DNA from 2 places in the Desulfitobacterium sp. THU1 genome. Region 1 is predicted to be linked to the other one. Evidence: riboswitches for the same ligand, from Rfam matches in the RefSeq annotation. Region 1 holds a riboswitch; the other holds the start of a gene.
The links. Region 1 has a riboswitch for cobalamin ahead of AAC978_RS09970 (ABC transporter substrate-binding protein). Riboswitches for the same ligand answer to the same signal wherever they lie in the genome.

Region 1 (9,606 bases):
ATATCGGGGGAAAGTCTGCCAATCATACCGAAGTCGATTAAGGCAATCACTTGCCCTGGTAGAACAAAGATATTCCCCGGATGAGGATCCCCGTGAAAAAAGCCTTCAATAAGGATTTGCTTAAACATGGCTTTGATCAGATTCTCGGCGAGAACCTTACGATCATAACCAAGTTCAGCTAGGTCTTGAAATTGACTGAGCTTTACGCCTTGAATATATTCAAGGGTTAATACTCTCTTGCTAGAATATTCTTTATGAACTCTAGGGATATAAATCGACGAATCCTCAACGAATTGTCTGCTGATTCGTTCTGCGTTACTACCTTCAATTTCATAATCCAATTCATTACGCAACGAGGCGGCAAACTCTTCGACCATATCGCGCACATGGTAAAAGGCTGCCCAGTCCATTCGTCTTTCTGCTAAGGCCGCCAGATCCGAGAGAATCTCCAGATCAGTCTCGATGGTATCGTTGATCAAGGGGCGTTGGACTTTCACTGCCACCTTCTCCCCCGTTTTAAGCACAGCATAGTGAACCTGGCCGATGGAGGCCGCAGCCAGCGGTCTCTCCTCGAAATGTCGAAAAATCTCCTGAGGAGCCCCTCCCAATTCCTCGCGGATAATTTGCGTTACCTCAACGAAAGAAAAGGGCGGAACTTGGTCTTGCAGTTTTTCCAGTTCCCTGATGAGATATTCTGGTATCAAATCAGGCCTTGTGCTGGCAATTTGGCCGATTTTAATATAGGTAGGGCCCAACTCTTCAAGTGCATTGCGCAGACGTTGACCAAGGGTTCTGGAATCCACTTCTTCTTCCTTATGCAAAATTCTCCTGGAAAATGAAATTAAATTAATAAGCCCCATCTCTTCAAGGATGAGGCCAAAACCATTGCGAGCAAGGATTGTTGCGACTTCACGATAACGATGAGCATGACGAATTCTTCTACTAATCATCTCGGTTCCTCTAGCCATCCGGTATAATTAATTAATAATTTACTCCTGTGTTGGTTCCTTTTCTAATTGGGTGAGGCGATTTTCCAGTCTCTCGATGTCCGCTTTACTGGGCAGATTAAGCTCGCTCAAAATCTGCTGAACCTGCTCTTTGAGCTTCGTATTAACTTCACTTTGCTGTTCTTTGCCCTTTTCGATAAGCTCGTTGACTAGTTCCTTGGATTCATTAGCCGATAACTCACCTTTCTTTACCAACTCATCAATCGTCTTCTCGATTTGTTCTTTGCTTACGACAGCAAATCCTAAACCTAGAGCCAGACCTTTCTTTAACAATTCCTTCATCTTTTACTACCTCCTGACGATGCCGAGTGAAAACTATAGCTTAGTATTCTCAAGATGACCACAAAAGATTCGTAGAATTACTAATAGAGGTATTCATGAAAAGGTATTCATATAAAGCTATTCATATAAAGCTGTGCTTAACTTAAGATTATCTTGGTTTTAATTGCCGAATGCTTTATAATTGGCTTAACTACATAATTCTAGCGATTAGGTTCTCTATCCCTTAGGGGAAGAGTTAAAAGGGAAGCTGGTTTAATTCCGGCACGGTCCCGCCACTGTGAATAGAGTGAAGCATCATTCTAAAGTCAGGAACCTGCCTAATCATGAGCGACCATCCTCGAGGCAGGGATTAGGCGCAGCGGTAATAATCGATCTGCAGCAAAACCTTTTATCCTGATGGTGAAAGGTTTTTTATTTTTCCTATCCTGCCATGGCCCAAGGGGGTTGAACCACTATAAGTTGAACAAATCAAAGGAGTACACATCTATGCATAAAAAAGCTCTGTCTCTCTTCGCCTTCATTGCCCTCTCTATTTCTTTTCTTATAATCAGCGGCTGTCAGAGCGATGCTAAAACTCCCCCGACCCCGCAATCTACAGCTGGGCAAGAGATGGCACAACAAACAAGCTATCCCTTGAAATATACAGACGATTCCGCTGCGGAATCAACTCTTACCACAGAGCCCCAGCGCATTGTCTCGTTAGCTCCTGCATCAACAGAAATCCTGTGCGCTTTGGGTCTTGAAAGCAAGCTCGCGGCTGTAACCGCCTATGATACTTATCCCGTAGGAATTCAAGATAAAGTTGAGTTTGTTTTTGTAGATAGTTTGAATCCGAACATGGAACAGATCCTCCAGCTTAACCCTGATTTAGTGGTTATGGGAATGCATGATGAGAAACTCGTTTCAGCCATTCGCAATATGAACCTTCCAGTGGTTCAGCTTAACCCTCAAAGCATCGCCGCAACTTACCAAGCCATTGAGAAGCTGGGTTATCTGACAAATACTCAGGAGCAGGCAATAAAAATAATTCAAGAGATGAAAGATAAGGAACAGAACATTGCCGATAAAATAAGCTCCCTCAAAGATTCGGAACGAGTTAATGTATGGATTGAGGTGGACCCCGGACTGTTTACCGCCGGTGAAGGGACCTTCCTCAATGAATTAATTGTTAAAGCCGGTGGCATCAATATTGCCCATGATGTGAAGGATTGGGCACAATATAGCGAGGAGCAAATCATTGCCAAAAATCCTCAAGTCATTCTTGAGACCTATTCTTATTATATGGACAATGTGAAAGACACCATCTTAGCACGTCCGGCTTGGCAATCCATCGATGCGATAAAAAATGCCAAGGTCTTTACTCTGGATAGTGATATGGTCACTCGACCTGGACCGAGAATCATTGATGGCTTGGCCAGCATCGCCCAAACTCTCTATCCTGAACTCTTCTAAAGACGCGAAGAACCCTTATCAATGCCCTGTATGATTATAAACACTCTTAAATATCCTTGATACTTCCGAAATGAGCTTTACCATAAAAAGGAGGATGACAAGGCTTGAACTTAAAAAACAAGTCCCCCAAAGCTCTGACTTGGACATTGGGCTTAACATTACTCCTTTTACTCTCCATTGTTTTTTCTGTCATGATGGGATCGGTTTCTCTTCCCTTGCCTGTGACCTTCAAAATAATTGCGAATCAGTTGCCCTTGATTAATCTTGATCCCAGCTGGTCTGTGGCTCAAGAATCTATCGTTTGGAATTTACGCCTCCCCCGTGTGTTTTTAGCCTTAATCGTGGGTGCCGTGTTAGCAACCTCAGGAGTTGCATTTCAAGGCATTTTGAGAAATCCCCTAGCTGATCCCTACATCCTCGGCGTATCCTCCGGGGCCGCCCTTGGCGCAGCCTCAGCTATTCTCTTTATTCGCGACTCCTCAGTCCTCGGTCAATCGGTCTTACCTCTCTTCGCTTTTACCGGTGGTCTGATCTCCTTGGCCATTGTCTTCTCCTTGTCCAGGCAAAATGGTCAATTCGAACGCGAAACCCTAATTCTGGCCGGAGTAGTCGTGCAGGCTTTACTAGGAGCATTCCTCTCCTTCTTAATCGCAGTTTCCGGTCAGCAGATGCAAGAAATTATCTTTTGGATGATGGGAAGCTTGGCCAGTAGCACTTGGCAGGATGTCCTCATCCTTCTCCCCTATCTGCTTTTTGGACTGACATATCTACACTTCCAGAAAAGAGAGTTCAATGTAATCGCTTTAGGCGAGCGGGCCGCTACCCATCTGGGGATTAATGTCGAACGAAAAAAATTAGCAATCCTTGTGGTGGGATCTTTGTTAGCCACCGCGGCTGTATCTATGGTCGGAATTATCGGCTTCGTTGGACTAATTATCCCTCATCTCATGCGTCTCCTTGTGGGACCGGACCACCGAATTCTCTTGCCTGTGTCTACCCTTGCGGGGGCTATTTTTCTCTTATGGTCTGATACGATTGCCCGCACCCTTCTTCAATCTCAAGAGATCCCCATTGGAGTGATTACCGCCTTTGTCGGCGCTCCCTTTTTCGCCTACTTGTTAAAAAGCGGTTTAAGGAGGAGTTAAGATGAATTTGTTTGAGATTCAAGACCTTAATCAACACTATGGGGCACATGCTGTATTGCAGGATCTCTCACTTACCATAGGTCAAGGGGATATGTTCGGTATTATCGGCCCTAATGGTAGTGGTAAATCAACCTTGATCAGCACCATCAGTGGTATACTACCTCCAACCTCTGGAGGTATTCTTTTCAATGGGCGCCCCCTCTCCGCATACTCAGCTAAGGAATTGGCCCTTCAGATCGCAGTCTTAGAACAAGACGGCACCCCAGCCCTGCCCTTTACTGTCGAGCAAGTGGTTTCCATGGGACGCTATCCTTGGTTAAAGCCTTTTTCCGACTTGGGACCACACGATAAAGCTGTGGTTGAAAACATCTTGAAGAAATTAAATCTCTGGCCAAAGCGTGCTCAAAAGATTAACACCCTAAGCGGCGGACAACGACAACTCGTTTCTTTAGCCAGAGCTATGGCGCAAGAGCCTCAAGTTCTCATTTTAGACGAACCCACCACTTATCTAGATATCGGACACCAGCTCTTAGTCATGGATCATGTACGTCAATGGCATGACGAGCTGGGGATTTCTATTATCATGGTATTGCATGATCTCAATATCGCTGGGCAGTATTGTGATCATGTCCTTCTCCTTGATCAAGGGAAAATCGTGACATGGGGTAACAAAGATGAAGTCATGTCGGCAGAAGTTTTAGCCCAAGTGTACAAAGCAGATTTGGTTCAAGTACTCCATCCAAAACTAGGTGTGCCACAATTTCTATTAAGTGGCAAATAAATCCTGAACCTTACAATACTTAGAAAAGTAACCAAGCTTTCACTAAGGAAAATGTGAATTAAATAATTTATACTGAAGACAACCCATCAGCGATTGATAGGTTGTCTCTTTGTTTTTTATGATATTGCTTACCTTATCGCTTGCAGTTCAAATGGTAATTGAAAGGAGCATTTATGAAAAAGATATTTAATCGTAATAGCAATAATAAAATGATCAGGATAGGAATTGTCTCCGTTTTGTCTATCGGATTATTCACCACGACTCTATTCGCCTATCCGCAAACCATTACTCAGCCTGTGGTGGTGGCTGAAAATGTCCCCCCAACAGAGTCGTCAGCAAGTATTTTAGCTAGGACCAGAGAAGCAGCGAAAGCGAACATCACTCCTAGCCCAACTACCCAGACCGCTGAGGTATCCCGTGGTGGTTCTGCTCCGAGCAAGCCAACCACCACTCCTGTAAAACCTAAAAGCTCTACGAACAATGCAACAACTGCGCCCGCTAAACCAAAGGCACCTGCTAAAGCAACAGCTCCAGCTAAAGCAAGCACCTCTCCGAGTAGCACTTCAAAGACAACCGCAGTTATTAATACAGCCAAAAAATATATTGGTGTACCTTATGTTTGGGGCGGTACCACAACCAAAGGCTTCGATTGCTCAGGATATACCCAATATGTTTTTGCCCAGCATGGGATTTCCTTGCCCAGAGTGTCCAAGGATCAATACAAGGTGGGAACAGCTGTTTCTTTTAACAACCTGAAAGCCGGAGACTTAGTCTTCTTCTCCCTTGATGGTGATAAAGTCATCGACCACGTCGGGATTTTTATTGGCAACGGACAGTTCATCAATGCTTCCAGCTCAAAGGGCGTCACCATTTATAACCTGGGCTCCTATTGGCAATCTCATTTCATCGGAGCGAAGCGCGTCCTCTAGATTCAAGAAAACACCGGATGATTTTCTTTCAAGAAATCATTCGGTGTTCATTTTTAAACAAGGACTTGGCCAGCAAACAAAGAGGTAAAGTATCCTAAAGCTATATTATATAGAAAAAACAAGAGTACCGTCGCCAAAATTCCCCGCCAATTCGGTCCACCCGCTGTGGCTGCTCTCCTCTTCATTTCTTCGAATTCGAGGTCTTGAGCCTTCAACTGAAGGATTTTATTTTGAACAAAGCGATAATAAAGTGCATTGCCGAAAGCTCCCATAAGGCAAGAGATAAGAATAGTAATCCGAACATCCGGTTCCATCTTTAAGACGAATATATAGATAAGATCAGCGGACAGCAAAGCTCCGACCAGCATGACGAGATAAGCGTACATTTGTCGATAGCCGACCCATAAAGCACTGAAAAGAAAAGCTGCCATGTTCCAAGAAAGGGCAGTTCCCGGAGCGGTCTTCTTACTCCACTTGCGCAGATAATAATCGGCATTTTTCCCTATGTATAAACGCAACAATTCCTGTTCTTCCCGTTTCAGCAGCTCTTGCTCATCATAGATCTTGAAATGTCCATTTCCATGCTCATAACTCATGGCAAAGCACCTCCGCCTTAGTCTACATTTCCAATTATAGCATGAAGAGTTGTGGTGTTAAATCCCACTGGACAACGCAAAAAGCTCAGACATCGTTGAACTGCCCCCTGTCAAGTAGACAAGGGGCAGTTCACATTGTCCTGAGCTTTATTATAGTTACTCTTTAATTGGTTGTGGATGGAAGACGATATCATATCGATCACTTAGCCAATTGGCTTTCCACTTATCTAACAAGAGCACAGCATAATTTTCATCTTGATCCAAAACGACCATACTCATGCTGGAATCCTTAAGAATACGGATCTTCTCCTCATCCTTGGGTATCCATTGCACGACTTCATAAGGCAGACTGTTAATTTGAACTTCTACCCCATATTCATCTCGCAAACGATACTCAAGGACTTCAAATTGAAGTTGCCCGACGACTCCAACGATGGGTGCCTCCACTCCGATATTCAAATCCCGATAGACATGAATGGCCCCCTCTTCTTGGAGCTCTTGAATACCCTTGATAAATTGCTTTCTTTTCAGGGCATTAGCAATGCTAATACGGGCGAAATTCTCAGGGCTGAAGAAGGGCATGGCTTCAAACTCAATGCCATCTTTTTCTGCCAAAACATCACCAATCCGGAGGCTCCCACTATCATGAACCCCAATAATATCTCCGGCATAGGCTTCATCAAGGATTGTCCGTTCTTGAGCAAAAAGCTGCTGGGGTTGTGCCAATCTCATTTTACGATGAGTTCGGTTATGAATCACGTTCATTCCCCGTTCATATTTACCCGAGCACACACGAATGAAGGCAATCCTATCCCGATGCGCGGCATTCATGTTAGCCTGTATCTTGAATACGAAGCCGACAAATTCAGGTTGAGTTGGTTCTAATACTCCTTGATTGGACAACCGAGGGGCCGGAGCCGGGGCCAGTGTCAAGAAGCTATCGAGAAAGTTTGGAACCCCAAAATTGTTGAGGGCACTCCCAAAGAACACAGGGGTAACTTCACCTCTATCGACTCGCGCTTTGTCAAAAGCGTTCCCCGCCATATCTAGAAGCTCAATCTCATCATTTAGGCGATTTAGCAATTCATCCCCGATCCATTCTCTTGTCTCAGCCTCATCGATATGGCCGGATTGGCGAACATCATCATTGCCTTTGCGTAGCTCAGCCGTAAACCGTTCGACGTTTCCCGTTTGGCGGTCATAGATTCCTTTAAAATCTGCTCCTCCCCCAATGGGCCAATTCATGGCGTAAGACTCGATGCCCAGGACCTTCTCCACCTCGTCCATGAGATCAATAGGGGATTTGCCCTCACGGTCCATTTTATTAATGAATGTAAAGATCGGAATACCGCGTTTTTTACAGACCTCAAATAGTTTAATGGTCTGCATCTCCACACCTTTCGCCGAATCGATGAGCATAACTGCGCTATCCGCAGCAGTCAAGGTACGATAGGTATCTTCACTAAAATCTTGGTGGCCGGGGGTGTCCAATATATTAATGACATATCCCTTGTAATTAAATTGCATGGCACTTGAGGTAATAGAAATACCCCTTTGTCGCTCAAGCTCCATCCAATCTGAGGTAGCATAGCGTTGAGTTTTCCTTGCTTTAACATTACCCGCTAAGTGAATGGCTCCCCCAAATAGCAGTAGCTTTTCCGTCAAGGTTGTCTTTCCAGCATCAGGGTGAGAGATGATGGCGAAAGTTTTTCGAGAACAGATCTGTTCTTGAAGAGATAGGCTCACAGAATTAACTCCTTACTGTATAGATTAAGATCATTGGATCTCATGATTGTCATTTACATTAAAAACTGTCATCTACATTAAACGTTATTGGTGATTATAAACATCCAGCTTATTATTATATCACAATAGATTCTACGAAAAAAGCTATCATTTTGACTCAGAAGGACAGGATTCAAGCTTATTATCTTTTTTGCTGTAGCAGGATTCCCTCATAAGATGTGGAAATATTTATGATGTAAAGGAGGGTACCTGCTATGACACTATTTGAAATTCTCTATAGGGCACTTAAACAGGACGGCTGGAATTTTGAATATGATGAGAAAAACGAATTATTTCGTATCGAGATTCGGGGAATTAATTCTGAGTTTGTCTCATTTATTATTGTCGATGAGGAGCAAGAATCACTACTCTGCAATACTCACATTAAGCAGAAAATTCCCTTTGCGAAGCGCTTAGAGGTTTGTAACTTTATGAATCGAGTGAATTATGAGCTGGCGATTGGCAATTTCGAGATGGATATGGATGATGGCGAAATTCGCTTTCGCACTTACTTAGATTCTGCCAATTCGGAACCGTCCCGAGAACAATTGCTCAATCTCTTATGGAATGGTGCGCAAACCTTTGATATCTATTATCCCGGATTTATTAAAATCATTGTAGAAGATTATTTAGCCGAAGAAGCTGTTAACGTTTGCACTCAAGATGATGATTAAAATGCAATGTATTAAGGTAACCTGCTTTCCCTTGCTAGCGAGGAACGAAAGCAGGTTATTTCCTTTATTTGGCGATACTAGCATATTGAAGAATCTGCCACCAGCAATTACCTGTTTATTTTATACCACGACTTCAGATAATAAGATTGTCTCACTAACCAATATTTAAGACATTTAAGGAGGGACCCTACATGGCAGGAGAAAGAAGTACTAACCAACCAGCAGCCCCTGGTGCTGCACAATCACTTGATCAATTCAAGTATGAAATCGCTAATGAATTAGGTGTTCAATTGGGCGGCGACCGCACCAGCCGTGAAAACGGTTCTGTTGGTGGTCAAATGACCAAACGCATGATTCAATTTGCTGAAGAAAACCTCAAAAGAGGTACCCGCATCTAAATACATTACTTAAGAGAGGTATCCGCAAGGATACCTCTCTTAAATTCATCTTCATATAGTCGTAACCCATAAGCTACTCGACCCCGACAAACTTTTCATTTCATAATTGGCTCAGATTAATTGCTCATAAGTCAGATTGAATAAAAAGAGCGGGGGCCCCGCTCATTTTTCAATACTTGATCGTCCCATCTGTTTCGACAAGAAACTTCTTTTTAGAATCCAAGTGTTTTCGCACATCCTTAAGCTGATGGGGCGAGAGCTCTTCAGCATTTTCAGCAAGAAATTGCTCATTCTTCTGGATGTTGTTTAAGGTTAACTCAATCTTCTTTAAATCTTCGTTCTGCTTTTTATTTCCGTCTTTTCTAGGCATCATCATCACCTCGCTATTATTTTTGCCCTCTTCACTGATCAAGATACTCAAAAAAGGCAGTTTTTTCGGAAAGGACTTTAGTAATTTATGCCACTTTGATATAATATAAAAAAAAGAAGAATTTTAGCAAAGTGAGGAGGTTGAATTTGCGAGTTAAAACTTTCAGCTCTCCTGACCCCCGTCTTCT
Region 2 (9,606 bases), on a different contig from region 1:
TTGGTTCATCATCTAAGGGACTATCCCCGAAGGGTTGTACATAGCCATCCGAAGTGATTGCTGTAGCTTCTTGACTAAGGAGCTTGTATTGGGTATAATCCTCAGTTGTTTCAGACTCATATCCCCATAAGGCCAAAAACATGACAGTAAAATTTAGGACAGCTTCTCCATGGATAAGGATGGCAGTATCCTTCCAATGTCCAAACCGGTCAAAGGCATTTATATATTCATCAGCAAGATTAATTCCGCCTGTAAAGGCGGTTTTTCCATCGATTACGGCAATTTTTCGATGATCCCGATTGTTCATATGAATAGAAAGAACAGGGATGAGGCGATTGAAGACGCGGCATTTTATCCCTTTCGCTTCCAGCTCCTTTTCATAACCAAAAGGCAACTTGAAGAGACTGCCTACATCATCATAAAGAACCCGTACATCTACTCCTTCCTTAACTTTTTCTTCAAGGATAGCCAGTACAGAATCCCATAAAAGGCCTTCGCCAATGATAAAGTATTCTAAGAAAATGAACCTCTCAGCTTTTTTCAATTCTATTAAAAGTCGCTCATACATTTTTTCGCCAATTGGAAGATATTCCGTATGAGTGTTTTGGTAGACAGGACAATAGGAGTACTTTTCAATATAGCGAGCAAGATTGGCTGCTCGTAAATCTTGGGCTGTAAGCTTTTGGATGGTTTCTTCCTTTTGAACCAGAAGTTGTATCATCTTATCGTTAACGCTTTGCATCTTTCGTCTTTTCCGCTTGCTTAACTTCGTGCGGCCAAACATGAGGTAGAAGAGGCCCCCAAAGATGGGAAATAAGAGTATTGCGATAACCCAAGCAATTTTATAAGCAGGATCAGTCTTGAGGTTCATGATATAAAGTAAAGCAACAATGCTCAGCAAAAAACTGAATATGTAAAAATAGATAAAGAAGTTACTAAATCTCCAGATGATCATAACTAAGGCAAAGATCTGGAGAAGAAGAAGCAAGGCGATGAATACTACTCGATAAAACATGGGTAAGTTTTTCATTCTTATCTCCCTCCCTCTTTACATTAGTATATGATAATTTAGACACTTTAGCATGTAATCCCAGTAAGATCCCTTTGAAGGTCTATTGACTAAATCAAGTATAAACTATAACATATATGGCGTAAAGAAGCTATTTACTTGGTGTTGGAGGCAGTATCGATGAGAAGTATGGTGTTTGAGAATGAGATTTGGGACTTTTTAAGGACGATCAATGAGAGTATGGCCAATGCTTTCCGCCCGATCGTCGAAAAATTTGATTTAACTTTGATGCAAACTCGTATTTTAGTTGAGATTAAGGAAGGCGGTCCCCACACCGTAGGCACTTTAGGAAGTATCATCGGCCTTTCCAGTGGTAATGCATCATCAATGTGTAAGAAATTAGAATCAGCAGGCTTCTTAAGGCGTGTACGAGATCCGGAAGATGAGCGTTATGTAAAACTAGCCCTTACCAAGCATGGGGAAGAGACCATTCTTCAGATTGAAAAAGCCCTCGAACATCGCTGCGGTGCATTTCTGGAAATCAAGGGTGAACAGGAATATCAACGCTTTACTGAATGCATGAATAAAGTGCGGTTGTTTATTAAAGAAATGTATGAATATGACCCGAAAGAGTAACTTAAATTGTAGGCTAATACCAAGAAAGTTAGGACGGCAGATATGAGGAAAGAGAAGAAAGAAAGGCATTCTTGGAAAACGGGATATACCACAGGCACCTGTGCAGCCGGAGCAGCTAAAGCCGCATGTCTATGGCTCCGGGGGAAAGATTCGGGTGCATTGATTGAGATTACTCTGCCCCGAGGAGAACAGCTCTCCCTACCGATTTACAGTAAAGCAAAGGAAAATGATTGGGCAAGGGTTGGTATAATTAAGGATGCGGGAGATGATCCGGATATCACCCATGGTCTAGAAATACAAGCCAAGGTGAGAATCCTTTCCGAGCAAGGAGAAGTTCATATCTGCGGTGGTCAAGGGATAGGTGTCGTCACTAAAAAGGGACTTCAAGTTCCCCAAGGAGAACCTGCCATCAATCCGGTACCTCAACAAATGATCGAAGCTGCTGTACGGGAGGTTTTTCCTCGGGAAGAAGTTCAAGTTGTGATTGAAGTGCCAGAGGGAGAGAAAGTTGCCCTGAAGACTCTCAATCCCCGTTTAGGAATCATCGGGGGAATATCTATTTTAGGAACTACAGGCATTGTTCGCCCGATGTCAGAAGAAGCGTTTAAGAATTCGATCTTGCCGGAGTTGGATCAAGCGATAGCCTATGGACATAAAGCCATAATTTTGACCCCAGGCAACTATGGGTTTAAGGTGGCCACCGGGCAACTAAGAGTACCTGAGGAAGCTATTATTCAGATGAGCAACTTTGTTGGTTTTTTATTGGAAGAAGCTGCTTATCGCAAATTTGAGAAAGTGGTTCTTTTAGGCCATATCGGAAAGCTCATTAAAGTAGCTGGTGGAATATTCCATACTCATACCCATGTGGCCGATGCTCGCATGGAGATTCTAGTGGCTCATGCGGCACTGGCCGGTGTTCCTCAAGAGTTATTGCAAAAGCTCGCTGAGTTCCCTACAGTAGAAGGAGCTGCTGAAGAAGTCTTGGCCCAGGGATGGGAAGATTTGCTCTTTCATTTAACTCAGCGGGCAAGTGAGCGTGCCCAGGAGCATGTTCGTGGAGATTTGCAGGTGGGTACAGCATTCACCTTACTTAATGGGGAAATCATTGCTTGGGATGCTCGAGCTCACGATATTATCAAGGAATTTTGGTATTGGCCGGAAGCAAAGCAGGATTTAAGGGAAAAATAGAGAATTCAAGGATAAGAAATAAATAAAACAGCCAGAATTAAATAAAAGTTCAAGGTTCCTCTTTGAGGATGAAAAGGGAAGTCGGTGAGAGTCCGACGCGGTCCCGCCACTGTGAGCCATGAGTGCCTCTCAATAACCCACTAGATAGTTCTGGGAAGGGAAGAGGCGTGATGACTGGAAGCCAGGAGACCTGCCTTGAATTGTAATATTCACACCTACGAGCGATGGGTGTTGTGAAAGAGCCGCTCAGGGCTCTTTTTATTTTTTTAGTGGAAGGGAAGATAAGCGGATGATCCGAATCGTGGGAATTGGTCCGGGAACGCCAGAATGGGTTGCTCCTGCAATCCAAGATAGTGTGAAGCAATGCGATGTTTTACTAGGTGGCTCTCGTGCGCTCAAACTATTTCCTGATTTTGAAGGAGATACTTACCAAGTCAGTGGTGATTTATCAGGTACTCTAGAAACACTGCAAAGGTCGATAGAGCAAGGGAAGCAGGCGGGAGTGTTGGTCTCTGGAGATCCGGGTTATTATAGCCTCCTTCCCCTATTAAAGAGAGAATTCCCTAAAGAGGATATTCAGGTCTTACCCGGGATCAGCTCTATTCAATTCGCTTTTGCTCGTGCTGGGATTCCTTGGCAAGAGGCAGAGCTTCTCAGTGTCCATGGACGTTCGCTGGATTTATTGCCTCTGAATATTAAGCGAACCATTGGTATATTGACCGGTGGCGAGAACACCCCACAAGCGGTGGCTCGTTACTATCAAAGGTATGGATTTAACCCGCGTATTTCTGTGGGAAATACACTGTCTTATCCCGAGGAAAAGTGGTTGAATACAAATGCTCAAGAGCTCATGAACTCAGCAGGAGATTTTGCGAATGCAGTGATGATTCTCTACTCAGAAGAGTCTAAGATCACCAAGGCCACATCTTTTCCTATTGTACCAATAGGTTTTGGTATAAAGGATGAGGTGTTTATTAGAGGGAATGTTCCTATGACTAAGAGTGAAATTCGGGTTCAGGTTTTGGCTAAGGCTGAGATCACGGCTTCGGCAAGGATCCTCGATGTAGGGGCAGGGACAGGAAGTATCAGTATCGAAGCGGCCCTTTTAGCCCATCGTGGGTGTGTCTACGCCATCGAAGAAAACCCAGAGGCACAAGAACTTATTCTCCAAAATCAAGAGAAGTTTAGTGTTAAAAATCTGAGACTGATTCGGGGGACAGCTCCGGCCGCCTTGCGGGACATCCCCCCAATGGATATATGTATTATTGGCGGGAGTCATGGGCAAATCCGAGGAATATTACAGGAAGCTCCCCTTGTGCCAGGGGGAAGAGTTGTACTGACTGCCATAACCTTGGAGACCTTGACTCACGGGATGGAAGCCCTGAAAAGTTTAGCTTATGAAGATATTGATGTAGTATCTATCCAAGCTGTGCGCTGGAAGGGGATTAAAGATATTCACCTTGCCCAAGCACATAATCCGGTGTTTGTTATTTCAGGGCGGAAGAAAACTAGCTAGTTGTGAAATTGGTACTTAAAAGTGGCCATCATGGACGTAAGCAAGCGGCTGTTGTAAGTCGAAGGAATAGAACGGAGGAGGAACAAAGTGCAGCAAGAACAAAATGAACAAACAATTCCTCAGAGCACAAGAAAAGCGAAATTGTATGGGGTGGGAGTTGGCCCAGGGGATCCAAACCTAATCACCCTACGGGCAGTGGAAATCCTGCGAGAGATTGAAGTCATAGCTATACCCAAGTCAAAGATGGAGAGGGAAAGTGTTGCATGGGAAATTGCGCAATCCCACTGCCCTTCCGGGGTGAGCATTATGGAATTAGAGATGCCTATGACTTCGAACGAAGAAATACTTCAGGCGGCTTGGCAAAAGGCAGCAGGACTGATTAGGGCTGAGCTTGATTTGGGGCATTCGGTCGCTTTTCTTACTTTAGGGGATCCTTCTTTATATAGTACCTACAGTTACCTGCTGACGATTCTTAAAAATCAGCTTGAACCTGATCAGATTGAGACTATCCCTGGCATCACAGCTATGTCAGCAGCAGCAGCCCGGGTGAACTTGCCCTTAGCCATTGGCGACGAGCCCTTAGTGGTTTTGCCGGGTATTGAGGGATTAGATGCGTATGAGCATTACCCTAATCTTGTGTTGATGAAGGTATCGCGAAATTTACCGGCTGTACTCAATCATATTCAGAAGACAGGATCACAAGCAGTTTTAGCTACACGTGTCGGTCAGACCGGAGAAGAGATCCGTCTGCTTCGGCCTGAGGAAGAGATGGAGAAGGTGGATTATTTGAGCCTTGTGCTATGCAAGAGGGATGGGAGTGAAGATTTTGAATGATCAGGTGAAAGCTAACTTGGGTCAGGTGCTTTTCGTAGGAGCAGGCCCTGGAGATCCTGATTTGATCACCTTGAAAGGCAAAAAGGCTCTTGAAGAAGCCGATCGGGTCATCTATGCGGGGTCATTAGTCAATCCGGAAATCCTCAAGCATTGCCGAGAAGGGATTACTCTTTTCGATAGCGCTGGTTTGACCTTGGAAGAAACCATCGCCATTATGGTGGAAGGAGTAAGCAAAGGCGAGAAGGTCGTGCGTTTGCACACAGGGGATCCCAGTGTTTACGGTGCAATTCAAGAGCAGATGCAGCAGTTGGACGCTTTGACAATTACTTATGGAGTAGTCCCAGGCGTAAGTTCTGTGTTCGCTGCCGCGGCTGCGATCAAGAAAGAGTTTACCTTACCCGAAGTCAGTCAAACCTTAATCCTTACGCGTTTGGCCGGAAGAACCCCTGTACCAGAGAAGGAAGATCTTGCTTTGTTGGCTCAGCATCAAGCCAGTATGGCTATTTTTCTCAGTGTGCAGGAGATTGGCGAAGTGGTAGAATCTCTTGGCCAGAGTTATCCCCCAGATACGCCAGTCGCCATTGTCTATCGAGCCAGTTGGCCTGATGAACAGATTCTGGAGGGGACGCTGGCAACGATTGAACAGCGAGTCAAAGAGGCTGGAATTCGTAAGCATGCTCAAATCTTAGTGGGCGATTTTCTTAGAGATAAAGGAGCGCGTTCGAAGCTCTATGACCCTGAATTTACTCATGAATATCGAAAAGGAAGTTCGGTATGAAGGCTGCCCTCGTCGTGCTCACTAGTCAAGGACTCAAAACGGCGCACAAGGTAATCGAGAGATGGTCCGACGAGGAACCACTGAAGCTGGAGTTATGGCTTAACTGGCGCCTCAAAGGTCAGTATATTGATGAAAAGCACACAGTGCACCTCCACTACTATAAGCAATTAAAAGAAGTAATGTCAGGGATATGGCAGAGCAGCTCGCTCTTAATCTTCATTATGGCTACAGGGATTGTGGTTCGGCAAATCGCTCCCTATCTTGCGGGCAAAGATCGGGACCCGGCAGTCATAGTGCTGGATGAAAAGGGGAAGTTTGTCATCTCTCTCTTGTCCGGCCATTTAGGGGGAGCTAATGCCTGGACAAAAACCGTTGCTCAGTGGCTGGATGCTCATCCGGTGGTAACGACAGCCACTGATGTGCAGGGGCTAATAGCACCTGATGAGTATGCCCGGCAGTTTGGCTGGGCAATAGAACCTTTGGCAGGGCTAAAATATGTCAATCGAATCTTGCTAGAGGAAGGTCGTCTGGGGGTATGGACGGATTGTCTTCCTAAGGGACATCCACTTCGGCAAGACATAGCCTACTGCTTTTTGGAGGATGAGAAAAAGGAACAAGCACATCTGTGGATTACGCCACAAGATAACCAACAATATAAAGACAAGAATGAACAAAACGATTTCAATGATATGAGCGGTATCAAGTATAGCAACAATATGAACAATCAGATTAATGAAATCCCCAACGATAGACGTCCTGTAAGGTTAATTCCTCGGTTTTACAGTGTCGGGGTCGGGTGTCGCAAGGGAGTAAGTGTGGACCGGATTAGCGAAGCCATCGCTCAAAGTATTCGGCAGCTAGGGATTTCTCCATTGAGCATTTTTGGGATATTTAGCATCGACTTAAAATCTGAGGAGGCTGGGCTAATCGAGACAGCACATAACCTTGGAGTGCCTTTTAGAACATTTTCTGCACAGCAGATACAAGAGTTAAATGAAAAACTGAGGTTAAGTTCTTCAGACTATGTCAAAGAGATGATTGGAGTGGATGGGGTATGCGAAGCAGCAAGTTTACTGGGAACGAAAGAGGGGGAATTGATTCTTCCCAAGCAGAAGCTGAACGGGGTCACGGTGGCCATCAGCAAGGAAAGATTTTTGTTGTAGGGATTGGCCCAGGAGATGAAGAGCATATGACAAAACGTGCTCGGGATCTCTGGAGTGAAGTGGATGTGGTCGCAGGGTATAAAACCTATATTGATTTGGTTCGACCTTGGGTTGCCGGGAAGAAGTTAGTCGCCACAGGAATGCGGCAGGAGATTGACCGCTGCCGTGAAGTTGTTGAGATCGCCTTAGAGGGTCAGCGAATTGCTTTAGTCAGTAGCGGAGATGCTGGTGTCTATGGTATGGCAGGGATTTTGATTGAATGTCTAGAAGAAAAAGGCGCCTTGGATATGCCTTTAGAGATTATTCCAGGAGTCAGTGCAGCCAATGCGGCAGCATCTTTGTTGGGTGCACCATTAATGCATGATTTTGCCGTAATTAGTCTCAGCGACTTGCTTACCCCATGGGAAGTTATCCAGAAGCGCGTTATGCTGGCAGCGGAGGGAGATTTCGTCATGGCTATCTATAATCCTAAAAGCAAGGGTCGTCAGGATCAGATAGAATGGGTTCGTAAAGCGGTGCTGGAATATCGTTCTCCCGCAACTCCCGTAGGGATTGTCCGTGAAGCCTTGCGGGGAGAATCCCAAGTGATCATTACGACTCTAGAGGACTTTACTCAGTCACCTATCGATATGTTGACTGCGGTCATTATTGGTAATTCGAATACTCGTGTCGTTGGCCCTTATATGGTCACCCCGAGGGGATATGTACTATGAATCTCTTGATTTTGGCGGGGACCGAGGATGGGAGAGAACTAGCCTCTGCCTTCCAGAAGCGCGGTCATCAGGTCTTGGTTTCTACCTTAACGGAATATGGCGCTGAAATTGCTCTGCAACAAGGTCTTACGGCCCGCGCTGGTGCTTTAGACGAAGATTCCTTAAGGAGAATTCTGAGAGAACAGGAGATTGACGCCCTGATTGATGCTACTCATCCCTATGCTCAAGCAATTCATGGCTTAGGGCAGCGTATTGCCAGTGAATGTGACCACCCCTATTTTCGTTGGGAACGTCCTCTGGGAGAGTATCCTCGCCACCGCCTCATTCATTCGGCGCCGACTCTCGAAGATGCAGCCGAAAAGGCGGCCCAATTGGGCAGACGTGTCTTTTTAAGTACCGGAAGCAAAAATCTTAGCCAATGGTTGGCAATACCTGTTTTGCAAGATTGTGAGCTATTCGTCAGGGTACTCCCCACGGCTCAGGTCTTAAGTCAGTGTGAAGCTTCGGGGTTGAAACCTTATCAGATAATTGCCATGCAGGGACCTTTTACCCAAAAGTTCAATGAGGCCCTTTGGGAGCAAATGAAGATCGAGGTCGTCATCTCGAAGGAAAGTGGCTCCATCGGTGGTATAGAGGAAAAAGTCCAAGCCTGTCTGAAGTTGGGAATCCCCATCATTCTTTTGGAACGGCCAGCTTCTGCTCACCCAGAGTTAAATAGCGATGAAAATAAGCCTCAAATCATGCCGACAACGGTCGAAGACTTTATCAGAAAGGTGGAAGATATACTTGAATACTGAACTGATTCTTTTGGGACATGGGAGTCGTCGAAAAGAGGCGAATCAGGGATTGATAGAGGTCGCTCATAAAGTGAGCGATATTTTAGGACAAGAAGTAACTCCGGTCTTTATGGCCCATCAAGCCCCTAGCTTACCAGAAGGTGTATTGGCAAAGATCCAAGAGGGTGCCAAGAAGGTTATCATTATGCCACTCTTTTTATTTCGAGGAGTGCATGTTACCGTGGATGTCCACCAAGAGGTTCGCGAGATTATGGAAAAACATCCTGAGGTCGAGATAGTATTTACCAATGAGCTAGGAGCTGATGATGTTATTGCCCAGTTAGCAAGCCTGAGAATTAGGGAGGCATTAGGGGCATGAAGGGATTTATAACGGATCCACATCAGATTGAACGAGAAAGCATGCGGATCATTCAGGGGTATTTACAACTGGATTGGACTGAGCAGGAGCTGAAGATCGTGGAGCGCTGTATCCATACCAGCGGCGACCCTACTTTGGAACCAGCTATCCGTATTCATCCCCAGGCCATTGAAGCAGGGCTTGAGGCCTTAAAGCGAGGGGCCACGGTCATTACCGATGTGGAAATGGTCAGAGCAGGAATTGCTAAGAAACAATTAGCCGAGCTGGGAGGCGTGGTAGAGTGCTTTCTCAGTGATCCTCAAGTGGCGGCTCAGGCGGCTGAATGGGGGATTACTCGCTCCATGGCCGCTTTGCGCTTGAACAAAGAGCGGTTAAAAGGATCCATTGTGGCCATTGGTAACGCGCCCACTGCCTTGCTGGAAGTTTTGGAACTTGCCAAAGATCTCCAGACACGACCGGCTTTGATCGTGGGTATACCGGTGGGCTTTGTGGGTGCTAAGGAATCCAAGGAGCTTCTTTGGGAGGAGCATCAAGAATTCCCCTCCATTACTATCCTAGGGAATCGCGGGGGAAGTCCCTTAGCGGCAACCTGTGTCAATGCATTGATTTACTTA

Region 2: another riboswitch for cobalamin. It lies ahead of cbiE (precorrin-6y C5,15-methyltransferase (decarboxylating) subunit CbiE); the one in region 1 lies ahead of AAC978_RS09970 (ABC transporter substrate-binding protein).

What each region holds. Positions count from the first base shown of each region.
Region 1 covers NZ_JBBWUA010000010.1:35,729-45,334, reverse strand. Annotated here, with positions in the region: gene AAC978_RS09980 (ABC1 kinase family protein) at 1-950, opposite strand, end outside; gene AAC978_RS09975 (phasin family protein) at 990-1,289, opposite strand; cobalamin riboswitch at 1,482-1,624, shown strand; gene AAC978_RS09970 (ABC transporter substrate-binding protein) at 1,776-2,741, shown strand; gene AAC978_RS09965 (FecCD family ABC transporter permease) at 2,846-3,886, shown strand; gene AAC978_RS09960 (ABC transporter ATP-binding protein) at 3,888-4,667, shown strand; gene AAC978_RS09955 (C40 family peptidase) at 4,841-5,596, shown strand; gene AAC978_RS09950 (DUF2628 domain-containing protein) at 5,650-6,192, opposite strand; gene AAC978_RS09945 (peptide chain release factor 3) at 6,349-7,938, opposite strand; gene AAC978_RS09940 (YbjN domain-containing protein) at 8,193-8,651, shown strand; gene AAC978_RS09935 (alpha/beta-type small acid-soluble spore protein) at 8,843-9,049, shown strand; gene AAC978_RS09930 (hypothetical protein) at 9,219-9,419, opposite strand; gene AAC978_RS09925 (hypothetical protein) at 9,566-9,606, shown strand, end outside.
Region 2 covers NZ_JBBWUA010000004.1:33,709-43,314, forward strand. Annotated here, with positions in the region: gene cls (cardiolipin synthase) at 1-1,030, opposite strand, end outside; gene AAC978_RS05295 (MarR family winged helix-turn-helix transcriptional regulator) at 1,190-1,645, shown strand; gene cbiD (cobalt-precorrin-5B (C(1))-methyltransferase CbiD) at 1,688-2,833, shown strand; cobalamin riboswitch at 2,869-3,045, shown strand; gene cbiE (precorrin-6y C5,15-methyltransferase (decarboxylating) subunit CbiE) at 3,123-4,349, shown strand; gene cobI (precorrin-2 C(20)-methyltransferase) at 4,437-5,183, shown strand; gene cobM (precorrin-4 C(11)-methyltransferase) at 5,161-5,961, shown strand; gene AAC978_RS05320 (cobalt-precorrin 5A hydrolase) at 5,958-7,124, shown strand; gene cobJ (precorrin-3B C(17)-methyltransferase) at 7,151-7,837, shown strand; gene cobK (precorrin-6A reductase) at 7,834-8,634, shown strand; gene AAC978_RS05335 (sirohydrochlorin chelatase) at 8,624-8,992, shown strand; gene AAC978_RS05340 (precorrin-8X methylmutase) at 8,989-9,606, shown strand, end outside.